Regions from separate parts of the Shewanella sp. 4t3-1-2LB genome, predicted to be linked through region 1. Evidence: predicted binding sites of a transcription regulator. Region 1 holds the regulator's gene; the other holds the start of a gene.
What was found. The regulator FliA, encoded in region 1, starts transcription of late flagellar genes. The targets are predictions, from matches to a motif close to CTAAAGNTNNNNNNNNNNNNGCCGATA.

Region 2: pomA (flagellar motor protein PomA) is a predicted target of FliA. The motif match lies at 3,947-3,973, and genes of this name have one in related genera.

What each region holds. Positions count from the first base shown of each region.
Region 1 is NZ_JAFNJD010000046.1:14,743-27,741, reverse strand. It holds gene fliR (flagellar biosynthetic protein FliR) at 1-590, shown strand, start outside; gene flhB (flagellar biosynthesis protein FlhB) at 590-1,726, shown strand; gene flhA (flagellar biosynthesis protein FlhA) at 1,785-3,884, shown strand; gene flhF (flagellar biosynthesis protein FlhF) at 3,897-5,282, shown strand; gene J3L11_RS15400 (MinD/ParA family protein) at 5,290-6,171, shown strand; gene J3L11_RS15395 (RNA polymerase sigma factor FliA) at 6,164-6,883, shown strand; gene cheY (chemotaxis response regulator CheY) at 6,929-7,312, shown strand; gene J3L11_RS15385 (protein phosphatase CheZ) at 7,326-8,063, shown strand; gene J3L11_RS15380 (chemotaxis protein CheA) at 8,079-10,397, shown strand; gene J3L11_RS15375 (chemotaxis response regulator protein-glutamate methylesterase) at 10,417-11,535, shown strand; gene J3L11_RS15370 (hypothetical protein) at 11,528-12,016, shown strand; gene J3L11_RS15365 (ParA family protein) at 12,058-12,849, shown strand; gene J3L11_RS15360 (chemotaxis protein CheW) at 12,833-12,999, shown strand, end outside.
Region 2 is NZ_JAFNJD010000002.1:94,535-100,379, reverse strand. It holds gene J3L11_RS01965 (patatin-like phospholipase family protein) at 1-580, opposite strand, end outside; gene dxs (1-deoxy-D-xylulose-5-phosphate synthase) at 710-2,587, opposite strand; gene ispA ((2E,6E)-farnesyl diphosphate synthase) at 2,611-3,492, opposite strand; gene xseB (exodeoxyribonuclease VII small subunit) at 3,493-3,732, opposite strand; gene pomA (flagellar motor protein PomA) at 4,106-4,873, shown strand; gene J3L11_RS01940 (flagellar motor protein MotB) at 4,877-5,812, shown strand.

The sequences.
Region 1 (12,999 bases):
CGGTATTGGTGACGGTTCAGCAACTACTTATCGGTTCAGCGATGGGGTTTGTGACGTTATTATTGATGCAGACATTTGTCTTGACCGGGCAGATTATCGGCATGCAAACCAGTTTAGGTTTTGCGTCTATGGTTGACCCGGCTTCTGGACAGCAAACGCCGGTTGTGGGCAACTTCTTTCTGGTGCTGACAACACTGATTTTCCTCAGCGTTGATGGTCACTTGGTACTGATCCGCATGCTCGTTGCCAGTTTTAATACCATCCCCGTATCTATTCACGGTATTAGTATTGCCAGTTATCGCAGCTTGGCAGAGTGGGGCAGCTATATGTTTGGCGCGGCGCTAACTATGTCCGTTTCAGCCATTGTGGCCCTGCTGACGGTGAATCTGGCTTTTGGTGTGATGACGCGTGCTTCACCGCAATTGAATATCTTCTCTATTGGCTTTCCCGTCACTATGATTGGCGGCTTGCTGATATTGTGGCTGACGTTGGGGCCTGTGATGGCACATTTCGATGATGTCTGGCATGACGCGCAGGTATTGTTGTGTGATATTGCTCAGTTGCAATGCAAGCTTGATGGAGGTCCCTGATGGCGGAAAATCAGGATGGTCAAGAAAAGACCGAACAAGCGACGTCGAGGCGACTGGAGCAGGCAAGAGAAAAAGGACAGGTCGCGCGTTCGCGTGAATTGGGTACCTCTGCGGTGCTGTTGGCAGCAGCCATCGGCCTCATGGTGATTGGTCCTAGTCTAGCTAAAAGCCTGATGGAAATGATGACCAAAGTCTACACCATGGACCGGTCACAGATTTTTGATACTAACAGCATGTTTACTGTGTGGCAGACGGTGATAAGCGAGTTAGGCTGGCCCGTGCTTGGCTTTATTCTGATGCTTGGTGCTGTGGCATTTATTGGCAACATTGTGTTGGGGGGAATTACTTTTTCCACCGAAGCGATTATGCCTAAAGGCACTAAAATGAACCCGGTGAACGGCCTAAAACGCATGTTCGGTATTCAGGCCGTGGTGGAACTTACCAAGGGAATTGCCAAATTCTCGGTGGTAGCCCTCTCAGGCTATTTTTTGCTGACCTACTACTTCCCCGATATTCTCAATCTGTCACAAGACAATCTGCCCGGTAATGTAGGTCATGCACTCAAGTTGCTGATTTGGTTGTTTATCTTATTGTGTGCCTCAACACTGTTAATTGTCGTCATCGATGTGCCATACCAGATTTGGAATCACAACAAACAGTTGAGGATGACCAAACAGGAAGTCAAAGATGAGTACAAGGACACTGAAGGTAAACCCGAAGTTAAAGGGCGTATTCGGCAGTTACAGCGAGAAATGGCACAGCGGCGGATGATGGCAGAGGTCCCCAAGGCTGATGTGATAGTGGTCAATCCTGAGCATTTTGCGGTAGCACTGAAATATGATGCCAAAAAATCGCCGGCACCTTATTTGGTTGCTAAAGGCGCTGATGACATCGCTTTTAAAATTCGCGAGATTGCTCGCGAATATAATGTTCCCATCGTGGCCGCACCGTTGCTGGCCCGCGCTATTTACCACACCACCAAACTGGAACAACAGATCCCTGATGGCCTGTTTACCGCCGTGGCGCAAGTGCTGGCCTATGTTTATCAGCTGCGGCAGTATCAGAAAGGCCGGGGTCGAAAGCCTACCCCTTTGCCGCTTAGTCAACCGATCCCCGAAGAGTTTAAGCAGTATTGACGTTGGTTGGCCTGGATTTTGCCTACACCAGACAAAGTGTCAAAACTCAGGCTGAAAGATGGATGTAAGAGCAACGTTCGGACAGTTACGTCAGGTTAAGCCCACATCGTTGAAAGGCATTGGTACCCCGCTACTTGTCTTGGCGACACTGGCGATGATTGTGTTGCCGATGCCGGCATTTTTGCTGGATATTCTGTTTTCCTTCAATATTGCGCTGGCATTAGTGGTCTTGCTGGTTGCGGTGTACACGAGTCGACCACTGGATTTTGCGGCGTTCCCTACGGTGCTGTTGGTTGCCACCTTGCTGCGCTTGGCGCTGAACGTGGCATCTACCCGTGTTGTGTTACTGGAAGGCCACAATGGTCCTGATGCTGCGGGTAAAGTGATTGAGGCCTTCGGCTCAGTGGTTATTGGTGGTAACTACGCAGTGGGGCTGGTGGTTTTTTTAATCCTGATCATCATTAACTTTGCAGTTGTGACGAAAGGTGCTGGTCGTATCTCAGAAGTAAGCGCCCGCTTTACATTAGATGCCATGCCAGGAAAGCAGATGGCAATCGACGCCGATCTGAATGCTGGCATTATTAATCAGGATCAAGCGCGCTTGCGCCGGGCCGAAGTGACCAGCGAAGCTGACTTCTATGGTTCCATGGACGGTGCCTCGAAATTTGTCAAAGGCGATGCCATCGCTGGTATTTTAATTCTCTGTATCAACATCGTGGGCGGCTTCATCATTGGTATGGTGCAGCATGGCTTGGGGTTTTCTCAGGCAGTAGAAATCTATACCTTGTTGACTATCGGTGATGGTCTGGTTGCTCAGATCCCTGGTTTGCTGCTGTCCATTGCCGCGGCGCTAATGGTGACCCGTCAGAACGAGTCTGGCGACATGGGGCAACAAGTCGTACAGCAGATGTTTGACAATCCCAAGTCACTCATCATCGCTGCTGCTGTCTTGTTTGTGATGGGGATTGTCCCCGGGATGCCACATTTGGCATTCTTGAGTTTTGCGCTGCTGGCATCTACCGGCGCGTTTTTTATCTTTAGACGCAATGAAAAGAACAAACAGCAGGCACTGGAACTGGCTAAAAAAGGCCCAACAGAAAAGAATCTTACTGAACCTAAAGAACTCAGCTGGGACGATGTGCGGCCGGTGGATACCATCGGTTTGGAAGTCGGATACCGTTTGATCCCGTTGGTGGATAAAGGGCAAGGCGGTGAATTACTCAGTCGTATTAAAGGGGTTCGTAAGAAACTGTCACAGGAATTGGGCTTTTTAGTCCCGGCTGTGCATATTCGCGATAATCTGGATTTGTCTCCCAGCGCCTATCGGATCTCGCTGATGGGGGTCGCGTGTGGTGAGGCTGAAGTGCGCCACGATTGTGAATTGGCCATCAATCCAGGTCAGGTATTTGGCAAACTCGACGGTGTTGAAACCAAAGATCCAGCGTTTGGTCTGGATGCCGTGTGGATTACGCCTGAGCTGCGTGAACATGCTCAGACCCTCGGTTATACCGTGGTGGATACCTCAACGGTGATTGCCACACACTTGAGCCAGTTGCTGACCAATAATGCCGCCAAGTTGCTTGGCTACGAAGAGGTACAGCAGCTGCTGGATATGTTGGCCAAACGCGCCCCGAAACTGGTGGATGGTTTTGTGCCTGACATTATGTCGCTGGGTAACGTGGTTAAAGTTATGCAGAATCTGCTTAATGAAGGGGTTTCTATTCGCGATCTCCGCACCATCGTCCAGACATTGCTGGAGTATGGACCGAAGAGCAACGACACCGAAGTACTTACCGCTGCGGTGCGCATTGCGCTTAAGCGGATGATTGTGCAGGAAATCGCAGGCCCTGAGGCGGAGATCCCTGTCATTACTTTGGCACCAGAATTGGAACAGATGTTGCATCAGTCAATGCAAGCGACAGGCGGCGATGGTCCGAATATCGAACCCGGTCTGGCGGAACGGATGCAAAAGTCCCTCGCCAGCGCAGCGCAGAAGCAGGAAATGGTTGGACAACCCGCCATTTTGCTGACATCGGGTATGCTGCGCGCCACCTTGTCTCGTTTCGTCAAGCACACGATTCCTAATCTTCGGGTGATCTCATATCAGGAAGTGCCAGACGAAAAGCAAATCCGTATCGTTTCCGCTGTGGGCCAGTAGGAGTAACAGAGAGTGAAAATAAAACGCTTTTTTGCCAAAGATATGCGTGCTGCACTGGCGCAAGTCAAAGATACCCTCGGGGCTGATGCGGTGATTATGTCGAACAAGAAAGTCACCGGTGGCATTGAGATTGTGGCGGCTGTGGACTACGACGAACCGCAGGCTAATGTTCCACAAACGCCGGTATTTAGTGATTTGAGTGAAGACAAAGTGTCACTCGGCCATGTCCGCAGCGAAACTAAAGCCAAGCCTGCCGCAGCCGCAGATTCATTACAAGCATTGCTTGAGCGGCAGCATAATCGTCTCACTCAGCAATTGTCTAAACAGCCAGCTGCCGCCAGAGATAATGAGCTGCCAGCATGGGCGCGAGGTTTGAACGGTGAAACTGGCACCGCTAAACCAAGACAAAATCTGCAAGATATGACGCCAACGTCTACACTCAATGGCAAAAATGGTAACGCAAAACAGCAACTCGAACTGGATTCTATGCGTCAGGAGTTATCTTCTTTACGCAGTTTGTTAACGCACCAGCTCAATGAGTTGATGATGGATCATAAAAATCGTCATGATCCGGTTGGTGCCATGTTGGAACGTAAGCTTTTAGAGGCAGAGTTTGCGCCGCAAGTCGCGGCCAAATTGGCCGGGTTGTCACAGCATTATGCGCCTGCGGATTTGGTTAAGGCATTACCACAGTCACTGGCTAATCTGCTGAGCAATCAAGGTGACGATATCGTGCGCCAGGGCGGCATTGTCGCCTTAGTGGGACCCACGGGGGTCGGTAAAACGACAACGCTGGCGAAAATTGCTGCCAGATTCGTGGCTCACCATGGTCCAGATTCGGTGGTATTGATCACTACCGATCATTATCGCATTGGAGCCTTTGAGCAATTGGCAACTTATGGCAAGATAATGGGATGTCCGGTGAAGCAAGCCCAAGATCTCAATGAGTTGGAACAGATTGTCTACCAGTTCCGTAATCGTAAACTGGTATTAATTGACACCGCTGGAATGGGGCAGCGAGACATGCGTTTATGCCAGCAGCTGGATAGCCTTACCGCCAACAGCCGTCTACCTATCCGCAGTTTTTTGGTGCTGTCAGCCACAGGGCAGCGGCGCGTTCTGGAAGAGGCCATCAACCAGTTCAAGCGTATTCCACTGGCAGGCGCTATATTAACCAAACTGGATGAATCAGTTTCTTTAGGAGCAGCACTAAGTGTATTAATCCAAAGTGGTTTATCATTGAGTTACACCACGGATGGTCAGCGGGTGCCCGAAGATATGCGGGTGGCTGATACATTAGGATTAGCCAAACAGGCGCTGGCCGTATTAAACAAAACCGAAACGACAGAATTCAACCCTGAAGTCAGGTCAAATGAAATGACCTATGCATTTGAGTAGTAAAGCTATGACCCAGGATCAAGCGAGTGGTTTACGAATGATAAATCAACAACAAAACGAAAAAGTGAAAGTAATTGCCGTTACCGGCGGCAAGGGTGGCGTAGGCAAGACCAGCGTTGCTATCAATACCGCCGTGGCGCTCGCAGAGAAAGGCAAGCGGGTAATGGTATTGGATGCTGACTTGGGATTGGCAAATGTCGATGTAATGCTCGGATTGCGGGCCGAACGCAACTTGTCACATGTATTGTCTGGAGAAGCTGAACTGGATGACATCATCGTCCGTGGACCCAAAGGTATTGGGATTATTCCCGCTACCTCCGGTACTCAGTCAATGGTTGAATTGAGCCCCGCGCAGCATGCCGGACTGATCCGAGCCTTCAGTGAAATGAAAACGCAGTTTGATGTGCTAATCGTTGACACTGCTGCCGGTATTTCTGACATGGTGCTGAGTTTTTCTCGGGCCTCACAGGATGTGTTGGTGGTGGTCTGTGACGAGCCAACATCCATCACTGATGCCTATGCGCTGATCAAGATTCTGAGTCGGGAACACGGCGTCTTTCGCTTTAAAATTGTAGCCAACATGGTGCGCAGTTTGCGGGAAGGCATGGAGTTATTTGCTAAACTGAGCAAAGTGACCGATCGTTTCCTCGATGTTGCGCTAGAATTGGTTGCCACCATACCTTTTGATGAAAATCTGCGTAAGTCGGTGCGTAAGCAGAAACTCATCGTAGAAGCCTTTCCTAAATCGCCAGCGAGCATTGCTTACCAAGGGCTGGCAAACAAAGTGATTAGCTGGCCTGTACCGCAACAGCCCGGTGGTCATCTGGAGTTCTTTGTCGAGCGGTTGGTGCAAAAGCCTGAATATCAGGAGGAAGGTGCCAGTGAATAAAATGGCCGCGTATACCGGGTTTAACGATAAAAGCTTGATCGTTGACCAGTATGCGTCGCTGGTGAAACGAATCGCCCACCATTTACTGGCGCGTTTACCTGCATCGGTACAGCTGGATGATCTGCTACAAGCCGGGATGATGGGCCTGCTGGAAGCCGCCTCCAAATTTGATGGCAGCAAAGGTGCCAAATTTGAAACGTTTGCCGGTATTCGTATTCGCGGAGCGATGATCGATGAGATCCGCCGTGGCGACTGGTTGCCCCGTTCCGTTCATCGTAATCAACGTAGAATTGCTCAAGTGATTGATGAACTGGAACAGGAGTTGGGCCGGGATGCTAGAGATGTTGAGATCGCTCAACGGTTGGAAATGTCACTTGATGAATATCATCACATACTAAGTGACGTATCTGCTGGTAAAATAATAGGAATCGAGGATCTTGGCGGAGCTCCAGATGCGCTTTTTGCCGATGAAATGGCAGCGAACGATACTTATGACACGCTGGTAAACGATCAGTTTCGAGAAGCATTGGCAGACGCGATTAAGCTTTTGCCGGAAAGAGATGCGCTGGTTCTGTCGCTTTATTATGATGAAGCGCTCAATTTAAAAGAAATCGGTGCCATTCTAGATGTTAGTGAGTCTAGAGTTAGTCAGATCCACAGTCAGGCAATGCTCAGGCTTAAAGCAAAACTCAGGCATTGGACACAGAACTAAACGGTTTTTTGAGCGGTTTTAAAATTCAGCTCTGCGGAGGAAACTTTGGATAAAAACATGAAGATTCTCATTGTTGATGATTTTTCAACGATGCGAAGGATTATCAAAAACCTGTTACGGGATCTTGGGTTTAATAACACCCAAGAAGCCGATGACGGGTCTACTGCGCTGCCAATGCTGCAGAAAGGTGATTTTGATTTTGTGGTCACCGACTGGAACATGCCGGGTATGCAGGGCATTGATCTACTAAGAGCAATTCGCGCGGATGAAAATCTTAAGAATATTCCGGTGTTGATGGTTACCGCGGAAGCTAAGCGTGAGCAGATTATCGCTGCCGCCCAGGCCGGAGTGAATGGTTATGTTGTTAAACCTTTCACCGCCGCAACCCTTAAAGAGAAGTTGGACAAAATCTTTGAACGACTTGGTTGAGCTTGGGGGCGCTATGAAGGCAGAAAACACCGGACTCATTACGCTCGAACAGGCTCAGCGCCTAGTGGAACTGCTATCAGCTGGCGAACAACAACAAGCTGATGAACTGGTCCGTGAGTTATCGCAACCTATCCAGCAAGAACTGTTTGCTGAAGTCGGTAAACTGACGCGGCAACTCCACAATGCATTGAACGAGTTTCAGCTGGATAATCGATTAGTGGAACTGGCGAATAACGATATCCCAGATGCGAAAGAACGTCTGAGTTTTGTTATCGACATGACAGAACAGGCGGCCAATAAAACCATGGATGCCGTGGAAGAGTGTTTGCCACTGTCCGATGCGCTCAGCGTTAGCCTTGCTAATATTAAACCCACGTGGGACAGACTGATGCGTCGGAATCTGTCACTCGATGAGTTCAAAACCCTGTGTCACGATGTGCAGCACTTTATGGTGCAGACTGAGGCTGACTCTGGACGACTGCACGAACTGCTCAACCAAATACTGTTAGCTCAGGATTTCCAGGATCTGACTGGGCAGATGATCCGCCGGGTGATTGATTTAGTAAAAGAAGTAGAAAGCAATCTTGTATCACTATTGACCATGTTTGGGGCACAACCTAACGAGAGTCTAGTCAGCATTCGTGAAAGTAATATTGATGCTGAAGGACCTATTCATAATGCTGGATCACGTCAGGACGTGGTTACCGGACAGGATGAAGTAGACGATTTGCTCTCTAGTCTGGGATTCTGATGAGGAGTCATATTGATGGCCTTTGATGTTGATGAAGAGATCCTGCAGGATTTTTTAATCGAAGCCGGAGAGATTTTGGAGCTGCTGCAGGAGCAGCTGGTGCAGTTAGAAAATAATCCAGGAGATACCGACCTGTTGAATGCCATTTTCCGCGGTTTTCATACCGTGAAAGGTGGGGCCGGGTTCCTGGGACTTGCGCCCATGGTGGATGTTTGCCACGAGGCAGAAAACACCTTCGATTTATTGCGTACCGGTAAACGCAGTGTCAGCGCCGAACTGATGGATATCATCCTACAGGCGTTGGATGCCATCAATGTGATGTTTAGCCAGACTCAAGCAGGTGAAGAACAGCAACCAGCAGATCCGCAGCTGCTGGCCAATCTGAAACTGCTGAGTTCTGGTGCCCCATTGCCTTCAGAATCCAGTAATAGCCTTGAGTCGACAGAAGAAGCTGCTGAAGATACTGCAACTGAGACTGCCATAGAGGAAACGACTGATAGCGCTGATGCGCTGTTTGATGAGATGCTTGAATCTGTCGCAGCAACGCCATCGACAGAACCTACAGCGGCTGAAGCGCCAGCGGCTAACGGCAGCATCGATGATATTGAAGAATCAGAATTTGAAGCCTTGCTTGATGCCTTGCATGGTAAAGGCAAAGGCCCCTCTGCAACCGGTGCTTCAGGCTCAGATGCGAAAGCGCCGGCGGCTAGTGACAGCGACGACATCAGTGATGACGAGTTTGAAGCGTTGTTGGACGATCTGCACGGCAAGGGCAAATTTTCAGTCAATCCCGATGCTAAACCTGTAGCGGCTGAAACGGCCGGGCACACAGTTGACTCGGATGAAATTTCTGAAGATGAATTTGAAGCTTTGCTGGATCAGCTACATGGTAAAGGTAAAGCGCCTGGCCTTGAAGCTGAAGATACTGCCGCGACACAAGCTCCTGCCGCAAAGGTAACTCCTCAAGCTGCACCAGCCGCTAACGTTCCAACATCCAAAGCCGCTGCAACGCCTAAAGCCGTTGCAACACCCAAAGCAGCAGACGCGCCTAAAGCGGTGAAAGCCGCAGCGCCATCCGAACCTAAAGTTCCGGCTCCGGCCAAAGAAACTGCCAGTAAGGCTGTCGCCCCAGCGGCGAGTAGTGCCCCTCAGGCAGAGACTACCGTGCGTGTCGATACTGCACGTTTGGACCAGATCATGAACATGGTGGGTGAACTGGTACTGGTGCGTAACCGGTTGGTGAGTCTTGGCATTTCCCGCGAAGATGAGGCAATGAGCAAGGCGTTGGCTAACTTGGATTTGGTGACTTCTGATCTGCAGGGCGCGGTGATGAAAACCCGTATGCAGCCAATCAAGAAAGTCTTTGGCCGTTTCCCTAGAGTGGTGCGCGATCTCGCCCGCAGTCTCAATAAAGACATTGAATTGCGCATGGTCGGCGAAGAAACCGACTTAGATAAGAATTTGGTTGAGGCACTAGCAGATCCATTAGTGCATTTAGTACGTAACTCTGTGGATCATGGCATTGAAATGCCCGATGTGCGTGAATCTATCGGTAAATCTCGGACGGGCATCATAACCCTATCGGCAAGTCAGGAAGGTGACCATATTCTTCTGAAAATAGAAGATGATGGCGCAGGTATGGATCCTGAAAAGCTTAAAGCCATTGCGATTAAACGCGGTGTGCTGGATGAAGATACCGCCGCCAGGATGTCAGATCAGGACGCCTATAATCTGATTTTTGCCCCAGGTTTTTCTACTAAGACCGAAATTTCAGACATTTCTGGCCGTGGCGTTGGTATGGATGTGGTGAAAACCCGCATTACTCAGCTAAACGGTTCGGTGCACATTGATTCTGCTAAAGGTAAGGGAACTCGGCTGGAAATCAAAGTGCCACTGACCTTGGCGATCATGCCAACGTTGATGGTGGAAGTGGCCAAACAGGTCTTTGCCTTGCCGTTGTCCAGTGTCAATGAGATTTTCCATCTGGATCTTGGCAAGACTAACGTTGTTGATGGACAACTGACCGTTATTGTGCGGGAGAAGGCAATACCGCTGTTCTATCTCGAACAATGGCTCAATCGTCATCCCCGCAGTTTCAAAAGTGGAGAAAAACGCCTGGGGCACGTGGTTATTGTGCAGCTAGGAATGAAACAGATAGGTTTTGTGGTTGACGCATTGATTGGTCAAGAAGAAGTGGTGATTAAACCTTTGGGCGCCTTGTTGCATGGAACGCCGGGCATGGCCGGAGCCACTATTACTTCGGATGGGGGGATTGCGCTTATTCTTGATGTTCCGGGACTTCTCAAGCATTACGCCTCCCGATCAAGACGCTAAACCGTAAATAAGGATTTGAATGGCTATTAAAGTGTTGGTCGTTGACGACTCTGGTTTTTTTCGTCGGCGCGTGAGTGAAATTGTAAATCAGGACTCAGAGCTGGAAGTGGTCGGTATGGCGACAAATGGGTTGGAAGCGGTACGTATGGCCGCTGAACTCAAACCAAACGTCATCACCATGGATATCGAAATGCCTGTGATGGATGGGATCACTGCTGTTCGTAAAATAATGGAAAGCACGCCAACACCTATCCTGATGTTTTCCTCTTTGACTCACGAAGGTGCTAAAGCGACGTTGGATGCACTGGACGCAGGTGCGCTCGACTTTCTGCCAAAGCGGTTTGAGGATATTGCGACAAATAAAGAAGCCGCGATTGAGTTATTACAGCAAAGAGTGAAAGCACTAGGCCGTCGTCGGGTATTTCGCCCGGTGAGTCGACCACTGACGACTCGACCATCTGTCGATAGTCATGTGTCACGGCCATTACGTGAAGAAGAACCTGTAAAACCCTTGGAGCGTAGTGTTGGCCGAAGTGCCGCACCAGCCAGGGCCAGTGGCAAGCAATACAAATTGTTGGTGATAGGAACCTCTACCGGCGGACCGGTAGCGTTGCAGCGTATTCTGACCCGTTTCCCGGCAGATTACCCGCATCCTATCGTGCTAATCCAGCACATGCCTGCCGCGTTTACGCCAGCATTTGCAGCCCGACTGAATAGCTTGTGCCAGATTGAGGTAAAAGAAGCCAGTAACGGCGACGCCATGCGACCAGGCTGTGCCTATTTAGCCCCGGGCGGTATGCAGATGATGGTAGAGCGTGCAGGAACCAGTGGCCGTATTAAAATCGTCAGCGGTACGCCTGAAATGAATTATAAGCCGTCAGTCGATATCACCTTTGCCTCAGCAGCCAAAGCCTATGGCGGCGATGTATTGGCGGTGGTATTAACCGGCATGGGCGCCGATGGTCGCGAGGGTGCGCGCTTGTTAAAAAGTGCCGGCTCCATTATCTGGGCGCAAGATGAAGCCTCATGTGTTGTCTACGGTATGCCTCAGGCCGTGACAGTGGCTGGCTTATCCAGCCAGTCGATTTCGCTAGATAACATGGCGGACGCTATATTGCGGGAGTCCGGGCGTGGTTGATAGGGCTGATCGGCAAACAGGGTATTTGTTAGCGCTATTCCTGTTGTCGTTGGCGGTAGTCATTCTTGCGGCTGTCAGTTGGCAGTTGCATATAAAAAATCAGTTGTTGCAGCAAAAAACCGAACAGCTTCGGGCATCGCAAGTGGTCTTGATGGTGCCGGATGAACAGGCTGGGCAAATTGCTGACTGGATGGTAAAGCATCCCGAGCAAACCGCGTCGCTACTGGACGTGGTAAAACCTGTGCAGGAAGGAAAGAAGTCGCTGCAGCAATCACTGGATGATGAACGCCTCAAGCAGCATACCCAGGCACTGGAAGCAAAGCCTGTGAACAAGCCTGCTAATAACGATAAGTTACCTCCAGGGGCTTCGTCTGTGGCAGAAACACCAGTCATGGTGGAACAACTGCAAAATGGTGTCAAAGTAATACGTTTACCGCACGGCGGTATCCGGGTCACCACCCGGGATGTAAACGATGAGTGAACGCTAACTGGAACTGCTATTTCCGGTAAAAGGGGCTAAATGTGAGAGTCTGGACCATCGCAAATCAAAAGGGCGGTGTCGGTAAAACGACCTCGGTGGCCAGTCTCGCCGGTGTGTTAGCTAAGGGTGGTCAACGCGTGTTGATGATTGACACCGATCCCCATGCGTCATTGGGGTACTATCTTGGGATTGATTCCGAAGAGGTGCCCGCTTCGCTTTATGATGTGTTTATGGCCCATGATCACTTGTCCAGAGATTTGGTAAAGCAGCATATTGTACCAACGTCAGTGGATGGCATAGATCTGTTACCTGCAACTATGGCGTTGGCAACTTTAGATCGTGCTCTTGGCCATCACGAAGGTATGGGCCTGGTTCTGCGTAATCTTATACAGTTGCTGGATTCTGATTATGATGTTGCCTTGGTTGATTGCCCACCAGTACTCGGGGTACTTATGGTGAATGCGCTGGCGGCCAGTCAACATATCATTGTACCGGTTCAAACAGAATTTTTGGCCATTAAAGGACTGGAGCGCATGATAAAAACGATGGAGTTGATGGGACGTTCTAAACGCACCCGTTACAGCTACTCCATTGTGCCTACTATGTATGACCGACGTACTAAAGCGTCATCAGCCGCATTACAGTTTCTCGGCGATGTCTATGGTGAACGGCTTTGGCCCGATGTCATCCCGGTTGATACTAAATTTCGAGACGCCAGCTTGGCGCATCTCCCTGCTAGTCATTATGCGCCACAGTCTCGCGGGGTACAGGCTTATGAACGTTTGTTGGATTTCCTGATGAAGGGAGAGTTCGCTCATGCCAAAATCGGTTGACGAAACTGTTTTTGACTACTTCAGTGTTCTATTGAGTGAACCCGAACCAGAGAAGCGTCCTACTGCAACACTGGTGTCTGCAGTACAACCTAAACCAGCGGCAGTTGCCAGGCCGATAAATAAACTGGAAGCAGTTGCGGAGACTAAGCC
Region 2 (5,845 bases), on a different contig from region 1:
GAATTGCGGCACTCGCCATCAAATGTTCAGTATTCAGCCGAGTGCGCAAGCCGCTGCGCCGTGATCGTTGCCAGTTTTCTATTTCACTGCTGGCTTGAAAAAAACTCACGGATTGTGAGGTGTTATAACAGGAGGTATCAATACTGATGGCGGTGAGGTGACCGTTTTGGATATTACGGTCAATGCGTTCAAAGTTAATAAGCTCATTCAGCAAATCGCGCAGTGGTGAATTGTCCAGCAAACTGCCCGCATCCGTATTGGCGAGATCTGTCTGTATCCCTTTGAGCAACATCGCGCCTAAGTGTTGCAGTACTCCAGGAATAGCAGCCTTGTAAATGCGACTGGTATGCAGATGTCGCCAGATCCACTCCAGTTTTTTTACGCCTAAGTGGAAGCAGGACGCGTGTGTGGCCATGGCGGTACCGTTAATCGCACCTGCAGATGTCCCGCATATGACATTAAAAGGAATACCATGATTGCGGGGATATAGCTGTACTAGTGCTTTTAGTACACCGACCTGATAAGCGGCTCTGGCCCCACCACCGCCTAACATTAATGCACAGTTTTCCCTTACTGCCATTCCCCGTCACCTAATCGTCATCGCGCATTATTATGCTTTGTTTGCTTAACTATAGCGCTAAAGCATCTGGACAGGTGGACGGATGACATAAAAAAGCCAACCTTTTTAGTTGGTTGGCTTTTTTATGCTTTAACTCTGGTGTTGAGCCATAAAAGCTTTGATTTGCGCTAATACCCCTGGACTGTCCAGTTGCAGCTCTGCCAAAATTTCTTGTGGGCTACCATGCTTGATAAATTCATCAGGCAGACCTAACTGCAGCACTGGCTTACATAACTGTTTCCTCGCCAGATACTCCAGTACACCGCTGCCGGCACCGCCAATAATGGCGTTTTCCTCAAGGGTTACCAGTAGCTCATGTGTGGTAGCCAGTTGCGATAATAAGGCTTCATCCAACGGTTTAACAAAACGCATATCAGCAACCGTTGCATCTAACGTTTCTGCAACGTCCAGCGCGGTTGCTAGTGTGGTACCGAAGTTGATAATTGCCAGCTTCTTACCTTGGCGTTTCAGAACCCCTTTCCCAATTGCTAGGGCCGTCATTTGTTCCTCTTGATGAGCTCCAGTCGCACTGCCTCTGGGATAGCGTACGGCGGTGGGGCCATCTTGATAGCAATAGCCAGTGTAGAGCATCTGCCGACATTCATTTTCATCAGAGGGCGCCATGATAACCATGTTAGGAATACAGCGCAGGTAACTCATGTCAAAGGCGCCTTGGTGTGTTGGGCCATCGGCCCCGACTATACCACCACGATCGATAGCAAACAGTACCGGCAGTTTTTGCAGGGCAACATCATGGATTACTTGATCATAGGCACGTTGCAAAAAAGTGGAGTAAATCGCCACTACTGGCTTGTAGCCTTCACAGGCGAAGCCTGCACCCAAGGTCACAGCATGTTGTTCAGCAATTGCCGCATCAAAGTATTGCTCTGGGAACTTTTGGGAAAACTCCACCATGCCGGAACCTTCACGCATGGCCGGAGTAATGCCAACGACTTTGTCATCAAGGGCAGCAATATCACACAGCCATTTACCAAAAACTTCAGAGAAAGAGGGTAAACCTGCCTGCGCTGCAGGCTTGCGGAATTGGCTGGGATCAAATTTTGGCACTGCATGCCAACCGATAGGATCTTTCTCGGCCGGTTCATACCCCTTGCCTTTTTTGGTCATGATGTGCAGTAACTGCGGACCACTGAGATTACGCATATTGCGCAACGTTTCTACCAGTGCATTGACATCATGGCCATCAATGGGGCCGATGTAATTGAAACCGAGCTCTTCAAACAAAGTGCCAGGAACCATCATACCTTTCAGATGTTCTTCAGTACGCCGCGCCATCTCTTTGATGACGGGCATACCTTGCAGCACTTTTTTGCTACCTTCACGAATACTGGAGTAGAAGCGGCCAGACATTAATTGCGCCAGATGCTTGTTGAGTGCTCCTACGTTTTCCGAGATAGACATCTCGTTATCGTTGAGCACCACTAGCATATCTTTATGCAAATCACCGGCATGATTCATGGCTTCGAACACCATACCACCGGTCATGGCACCGTCGCCTATCACTGCCACTACCCGGCGGCCAGCTTGCTCTTTATCAGCCGCGATAGCCATTGCCAGTGTTGCTGAAATCGATGTGCTGGAATGGCCAACACTGAAGGTGTCATAGTCGCTTTCACCGCGCCAAGGAAATGGATGCAGGCCACCTTTCTGACGAATGGTGTGCATTTGATCCCGACGTCCTGTGAGGATTTTATGTGGATACGCCTGGTGACCGACATCCCACACCAACCGGTCAAACGGGGTGTTGTACACATAATGCAGTGCTACGGTCAACTCTACAGTACCCAGTCCAGAAGCAAAATGACCACTGGACTGCCCTACAGATTGCAGCAAAAAAGCCCTGAGTTCGTCGGCTAGTTGCGGCAACAAGGCCTGTGGCAACTGGCGCAACTCTTCGGGTGTATTGGCCTGTGCCAATACCGGAAATTGAGTGATATCCAGACTCATAGGGAGCTACTTTGTCTCTAGTTTTATACTCGCCGCTCAATAATATAGCGCGCGAATTCAGCAATTAGTCGGCTATTGTAGGGCAAATTGCCTATGGCCGATAGTGCCTCTTGCAGCAGTTTCTCGGCGGTGGCTTTTGCCCCTTCCAGTCCCAGTAATCTGGGGTAAGTGCTTTTATTGGCGCGAGTATCGGAGCCTTGAGGTTTGCCTAACTCTTCTGTGCTGCCGATGATATCCAGAATATCGTCCTGCACTTGAAATGCCAGGCCAATGGCATCGGCATAAATCATTAACTGGCGTTTTTCGGTATCGGCAATATCAGCGGCAATAACCGCTAACTCTACTGCACAACTGATGAGCGCCCCAGTTTTTAACCGATGCAACCGAGTCAACTCGGCAAGTGGTATCTCATGATCGGTTGCCGCCAGATCCAAGGCTTGACCGCCACACATACCAAGATAGCCAGAGGCTTTGGCTAGCACCTGCACCATCTGCAACTGCTGTGATGCGTTAAACCCTGAATCGTTTCGACTTATCAGCTCAAATGCCAGCGTTTGTAAAGCATCGCCGGCCAGAATCGCTGTCGCTTCATTAAAGGCAACGTGAACAGTAGGTTGACCTCGGCGCAATTCATCATTATCCATGGCGGGTAAATCGTCATGGATCAGTGAATAGGCATGAATGCACTCAATTGCTGCCGCGCAGTCATCAAGTTGTTCGGCTTTGAGCCCGAGCATTTCGCCCACTGAATATACTAAAAATGGCCGAACCCGTTTGCCTCCCAACAGTACACCATAGCGCATGGCAGCTTTTAATCGTGGTTCGTTTTCAGGAATGGCGTCGAAAATCGTGCTCAGATGCTGGTTGATCCGTTGCTGGCAGCGATTGATGGCTTCCGTTAGCAATTATTGTTCCTCGACATCAAATGGACTCAGCGGTGCCTGGGGATCATCCGCCAGCAGGATGGCAACTTTCTGTTGCGCCTGTTCCAGTTTACTTTGGCTGCCGCGTACCAGACTGATACCACGTTCAAACTGTTTCAGCGCATCATCCAGAGACACATCACCCTGTTCCAGTTCGGTTACTATTTGCTCTAACTCGGTCAAGGACTCTTCAAAGCTGAGGTTTTCAGGTTTTTTAGCCACGTTGGTTTCCTTGGATTTACACTGCGACAGAGTATACCAGCTATCTGAATCGGGAATCGAGGCTGGGCAGCAAGGGGTTCGGAGCAGGACTGGCGGCAACTGTGTTGGTGCACACGTTATAGCAGCAACCGAAATGGGTCAAATGCAGGCGTTGGTTATTTGCTCAAAAGCACGCTTTGCCATAAAAATATTTTCTTCCGGGGTTAAAATCCCTCTAAACTTGCCTAAGTTTGATCCGATAAACCAAAATAGAAGCCGTTGAAAAGTGTAACATTCCCTTTCTAGGGGAGTATTCTGGCAAAGCCGTGGCCAGTTTCCCGGAAAAAGCATCATCCCGGTGGATGACGCGACTATAGAAAATCGAGGAGCAAGAGTGGATTTAGCAACCCTGATAGGCATTGTTGGCGCGTTTGGTGTGATGTTCTGGGCCATGATCAGTGCCGGCGGCATCTCTATCTACGTTGACGTTCCTTCGGTATTGATTGTTTTCGTGGGCTCCATCTTTGTGGTGATGATGAAGTTCAACTTAAAACAATACTTGGGCGCCATGAAAATTGCTGCCAAAGCCTTTATGTTCAAACTCGATAATCCAGAAGATCTCATAGAACAGTCGGTGACGATGGCGGATGCTGCCCGTAAAGGGGGGTTTCTGGCACTGGAAGAAGCGCAGATTTCTAACTCCTTTATGCAAAAAGCAGTGGATATGCTGGTGGATGGTCACGATGGCGACGTCGTGCGTGAGGCGCTGGAAAAAGACATTGTACTCACCGAAGAACGGCATAAATCAGGCATCGCAATTTTCAAAGCTTTTGGGGATGTCGGACCCGCTATGGGAATGATTGGAACACTCGTTGGCCTAGTGGCGATGCTGTCTAACATGGATGACCCTAAGTCGATTGGCCCGGCAATGGCGGTGGCGTTGTTAACCACCCTTTATGGGTCACTGCTGGCAAACTTGGTGGCGTTACCCATTGCCGACAAACTGGCATTGCGCATGAACGAAGAGATGCTCAACCGTAATCTGATTATGGATGCGGTGCTGGCGATACAGGATGGCCAAAACCCGCGTGTTATCGAGAGCTTTCTGAAAAACTATCTAGCTGAGAAAAAACGCAAGATAGACACAACTGGCGGGGAATAACTGATGGCCAAGCCAAAGTGTCCTGATTGCCCACCACCAGCCCCGCCGTGGTTAGCTACGTTTTCGGATCTGATGTCACTGCTGATGTGCTTCTTCGTATTGCTGCTGTCTTTTTCTGAGATGGACGTGCTTAAGTTCAAGCAGATTGCCGGTTCGATGAAATACGCGTTCGGGGTGCAAAATAAAGTGGAAGTGAAAGATATTCCGAAAGGAACATCGGTCATTGCTTTAGAATTCCGCCCCGGTCGTCCTGATCCGTCACCCATTGAAGTCATTAACCAACAAACCAATGAGATGACTCAGCCAACACTGACCTTCCAAGCGGGCGATGATGAGAGCGCTGGTGGGGTTCAGCAGCAAAAGGGAGAACAGCGCGGCGGGGAATCTTCTGCCACCGCTCAGGAGCAAGCGGAAGATAAGCGCACTCAGAAAAATGATGCGGCGCAGCAGCAGATCAATGAGCAAGTCAAGAAAATGGCGGAGAAGCTCGATAAAGAGATTGTGGATGGTGCTATCGAAATTGAATCACTGGGTCAGCAAATTATCATTCGTATTCGAGAAAAAGGCTCTTTTGCCTCGGGGTCAGGGTTCCTGCAACCACAATTTAAACCGGTGATCCGGGCGATTGGTGAACTGCTGAAGGATGTGCCCGGCATTGTGACCGTTTCCGGTAACACCGACGATATGCAGATCAGCAATGAGCTATATCAGTCGAACTGGGATCTGTCAGCGCAACGGGCGTTAGCCGTAGCGCACGAGCTGATTAGGGTAAAGGGTTTCGACCCCGAACGGATGAAAGTCGTGGGGCTGGCTGATACTAACCCACTGGTGCCCAATGACTCGGTTGAGCATCGTGCCCGTAATCGCAGGGTCGAGATAGCAATAGAGCAGGGCAAAGCCAAACAGTCAGATGAACTTCAGGTCACACCGAATCGCTGATCTGCCACGCACAGTTAACCCTACAAACCGGCA